2 regions of the Clostridium sp. C1 genome follow, and region 1 is predicted to be linked to the other one. Evidence: a T-box and tRNA genes for the amino acid it is inferred to sense, from the RefSeq annotation. Region 1 holds a T-box; the other holds one or more tRNA genes.
What was found. A T-box is a leader RNA that pairs with one kind of tRNA and senses whether it is charged. The one in region 1 lies ahead of asnS (asparagine--tRNA ligase), so its partner is inferred to be a tRNA-Asn.

Region 1 (2,251 bases):
TGATTTAGAAATGGAAAGTCTTGGTGAATAATCATGGAAAAAAAACAACATAAAATATCAAAAGCAACGATGTCCCGTTTCCCTGTTTATTTAAAAGCTTTACGCAATATGCAACATGAAGGAAAGAATAATTTTTTATCTAGTGAATTATCTGAAGCAACGGGAATTTTAGATACAACGATTCGTCGTGATTTCAGTTTTTTAACAAGTAAAGAAGCTTTAGGAAAACGCGGAATAGGTTATGATACAAAAGATATTATTAATATTTTAAATAATGTTTTAGGTTTAGGTTTGGATGAATCTATTATTTTAATTGGTGTGGGTAATTTAGGAAGTGCTATTTTAAAATATAACCGTTGGCAATATACAGTAGGAAAGATTGTCTGTGGTTATGATTTAGATCAAAATAAAGTTGGAGAACGTTTTGGTGTTAAACTTTATCATATTGATGATTTAGAAAAAACATTTCCTGATGGATGTAAAATTGCCATTTTAGCAATCAGTGAAAATGTTCAGGAAACAGTTGATCGTTTGATGGATTTAGGTATTAAAGGTATCGTTGATTTTACGCATACACATTTTACAGTCAGAGATGATGTTGTCGTACAAACAGTTGATGTTGTTGTGGCTATTCAGGAACTGGTTTTAAAAATGCATGTGAATGATGAATAAAGTGTTGAAATTTTATTGAAAAAATGTTAATAATAAATATACAGGTAATGATTTGAGAACATATCATTCATAAGTTTTAGAGCGACTTTTGGACGGTGAAAGCAAAAGAAATGGGAATGATATGGAACACTCAATGAACCGGATAGGAGAAATAAAAGTAGACTATCCCGCTTAGAGGCGTTATTTAAAAAGGGTGTATTTGTTAAGAATACAAATAAGGATGGTACCGCGATATAGTCGTTCCTTTTGAGGAACGACTTTTTTAATAAGAAGGAGGAGAGAGTTATGTTTGAATTTATGACAGTCAGAGAATTATATGAAATGATTTTATCTGGGGAAGAATTTGAAACGGAGAGTATCGAATATGTTGAATTAGATGGTTGGGTACGTACAAATCGTGATAATGGAAAAGTTGGTTTTATTGCTTTAAATGATGGAACTTACTTTAGAAACTGTCAAATTGTTTATTTACAGGACACTTTAACAAACTATGATGAAGTGAAACATATCAGTACAGGAAGTGCAATTCGTGTTTTAGGAAAATTAAAATTAACACCACAGGCTAAGCAGCCTTTTGAAATAGAAGCAACACAAGTTGTTGTAGAAGGGGCTTGTGATGATGATTTCCCTTTACAAAAGAAAAGACATTCTTTTGAATATATGCGTGAAATTCCACATCTTCGTCCACGAGCTAATACTTTTTATGCTATTTTTAGATTAAGAAGTGTTTTATCAATGGCAATTCATGAATTTTTCCAGTCACAGGGATTTGTCTATGTGCATACACCTATTATTACAAGTAATGATGGTGAAGGTGCTGGTGAAATGTTTAGAGCGACAACGATTGATGATACCGATTTTAGTAAAGATTTCTTTGGTAAAGAAGCCTTTTTAACAGTGACAGGACAATTACATGTGGAAGCTTTCTGTATGGCGTTTAGAGATGTTTATACATTTGGACCAGCATTTAGAGCAGAAAATTCAAATACATCACGCCATGCCAGTGAATTCTGGATGATTGAACCAGAAATTGCTTTTGCAGATTTGGAAGATGATATGGATTTAATTGAAGATATGGTAAAATACTGTATTGATTATGTTTTAGAAAATGCTCCAGAAGAAATGAAGTTCTTTGAACAAATGATTGATAAGGAATGTATTCAAAGAATTACACATGTGAGAAATAGTGAATTTAAACGTATGACTTATACTGAAGCGATTGATATTTTAAAGAAAGCTGATGTCAAATTTGAAAATAAAGTAGAATGGGGTATGGACCTCAATAGTGAACATGAACGCTATATTTGTGAACAAATTGTAGGTGGACCGGTATTCTTAACCGATTATCCAAAAGAAATCAAAGCCTTTTATATGCGTTTAAATGATGATGGAAAAACGGTTGCAGCCTGTGACTTGTTAGTACCAGGTATTGGAGAACTTGTTGGTGGAAGTCAGCGTGAAGAAAGATATGATGTTCTTGAAAAAATCATGGATGAAAAACAGATGTCAAAAGAAGGATTGCAGTGGTATATGGATTTAAGAAGATTTGGTGGATGTAAACATGCAGGATTCGGTCTTG
Region 2 (2,251 bases), 1.3 Mb from region 1:
TAAACTTGGTAATCCTAATGCGCCAGCAACACAGAGTAATTTTGTTGTTTTACCAGTTCCAGAAGGACCATAATATAAACATGACCATGTTTTTCCTCTTTGAAAAGATTTAATTAAATCAAAGTCATTTTGATCTAAAAAATGACGATTTTGCATATACAAACGTTCATTATCTTTAATTGATTCTTGAAGAAATAATGGTAATTTCATTCTTTCTTGTGTTGAATAGAGAGGGGTTACATCTAATATAGTATAGGATGAAGAAGATAATGACTGATAGATTTGTTGTTTTGATTGTAAATCTAATAATAAGTGTTGAGGGTCTTCTTGAAATAAAAAGATAGGGGTTAAAGATTGGGTATTAAATGTCATATGAAGATGGTTTAATAATTCTTCAACAGAATCATAATGTAAAGATAAAAAACAATCTTGAAGTTGAAGAATATCTTTTAATATTTGAATCAATCTTTTAGCAATGTTTAAAACGTATTTATAGTGATTTGCATCCCATTCATTAGCATGATGATGTTGGCCCATATCAATGTGACGCCAGTTTTCATAAATATCTTGAAATGTTTCTATCTGATATTGATTATATATGTAATTGATTGCAACGAGTAATAAACGATATAAACTATCGCTTTTTTCATAGGCACTTGCTATAATGAAACGTTGATCTTGTAAAGAATATTCTAAATATGCTTCTTTTTGGTTATTGTGAATAATTTGAAATAATAATGAATGTTCATGAGTAAAAAGATAGACCTGATCATTGTTGTATTGACTATGTACAAGACCCATGATGGCTTTAGCAGTTTCGTATTCATAAGTATAGGTAGTTCCATCAATATAGTCCAGTGTCAGTTTTTCTCCATAAAGAATATGCTCACTATGATAACCAGGGGAAATGGAATAAGGTTTATATTGTTTGAGTTCGTCAAGTATCATATTTTATCGGCTCCTTTTCTTGATACATATTATAACATGAATAGACTATATCACAAATCATCTGCTTATATAAATAAAAAAACGATCTGACGATCGCTTTGTTTTCATATGGTGACCTGTACGGGATTCGAACCCGTGAATGCATGCGTGAAAGGCATGTGAGTTAACCGTTTCTCCAACAGGCCATAAAAATGGCGCTTGAAGTAGGACTCGAACCTACGACCGATCGGTTAACAGCCGATTGCTCTACCAACTGAGCTATTCAAGCGTATGGAGCGGGTGATGGGAATCGAACCCACGTAGTCAGCTTGGAAGGCTGAAGTTCTACCATTGAACTACACCCGCAAAAGAATGGTGCCCAGGGCCGGAGTCGAACCGGCACGGATTTTAAGGTCCGCAGGATTTTAAGTCCTGTGCGTCTACCAATTTCGCCACCTGGGCATATATGTTTATGAATGGTGACCCGCAGGCGACTCGAACGCCTGACCCTCTGATTAAAAGTCAGATGCTCTACCTACTGAGCTAGCGGGTCAAAAGAATGGTGGGGAGGGGCGGATTCGAACCACCGAACCGAAAGGAACTGAGTTACAGTCAGCCGCGTTTAGCCACTTCGCTACCTCCCCGTATATGGTGCCGGCTAAAGGACTTGAACCCTCAACCTACTGATTACAAGTCAGTTGCTCTACCAATTGAGCTAAGCCGGCAAATAAATGGTGGAGGTTAACGGGCTCGAACCGCTGACCCTCTGCTTGTAAGGCAGATGCTCTCCCAACTGAGCTAAACCTCCAACATGGCTGGGATAGCTGGATTCGAACCAGCGCAATGACAGAGTCAAAGTCTGTTGCCTTACCGCTTGGCTATATCCCAACAGTGCTTATTTAATATATCAATTTTTTGGAGTATAGTCAATATTTTTTAAGCGAAAATTTAATTTTTTTCATATTTCACTTATAAAAGGAAAAAAGATGAACCATTGGATTCATCTTAGTTTTCTAATAATTTTTCAATACTTACAAGTTTTACACATAAGACAAAGAGTTCTGTTGCCTGTTTTAATTCATCTAAAGGTGGATATGAAGGAGCAATTCTGATAATGGAATCATGGGGATCATGACCATAAGGGAAAGTTGCTCCAGCATTTGTTAAAATCACACCTGCTTCTTTACATTTTTGTACAATATTTTTAGCACAATCTTCTAGAGCTTCAAAAGTGATAAAATAACCACCTAATGGTTTTGTCCATTTTCCTATTTTTAAATCAGCTAACTCTCTATTAAAAATATCAATAACCATTTCAAACTTA

Region 2: it has a tRNA-Asn gene. The T-box ahead of asnS (asparagine--tRNA ligase) is inferred to sense a tRNA for this amino acid. The anticodon was not compared.

Annotation. Positions count from the first base shown of each region.
Region 1 covers NZ_CP073631.1:1,117,872-1,120,122, reverse strand. The annotation lists gene tsaD (tRNA (adenosine(37)-N6)-threonylcarbamoyltransferase complex transferase subunit TsaD) at 1-31, shown strand, start outside; gene KEC48_RS06125 (redox-sensing transcriptional repressor Rex) at 34-672, shown strand; T-box leader at 711-920, shown strand; gene asnS (asparagine--tRNA ligase) at 994-2,251, shown strand, end outside.
Region 2 covers NZ_CP073631.1:2,461,949-2,464,199, forward strand. The annotation lists gene KEC48_RS13150 (AAA family ATPase) at 1-948, opposite strand, end outside; tRNA gene KEC48_RS13155 (tRNA-Glu) at 1,058-1,133, opposite strand; tRNA gene KEC48_RS13160 (tRNA-Asn) at 1,141-1,216, opposite strand; tRNA gene KEC48_RS13165 (tRNA-Gly) at 1,220-1,293, opposite strand; tRNA gene KEC48_RS13170 (tRNA-Leu) at 1,301-1,389, opposite strand; tRNA gene KEC48_RS13175 (tRNA-Lys) at 1,405-1,480, opposite strand; tRNA gene KEC48_RS13180 (tRNA-Tyr) at 1,488-1,571, opposite strand; tRNA gene KEC48_RS13185 (tRNA-Thr) at 1,577-1,652, opposite strand; tRNA gene KEC48_RS13190 (tRNA-Val) at 1,660-1,735, opposite strand; tRNA gene KEC48_RS13195 (tRNA-Gln) at 1,740-1,815, opposite strand; gene KEC48_RS13200 (PLP-dependent aminotransferase family protein) at 1,933-2,251, opposite strand, start outside.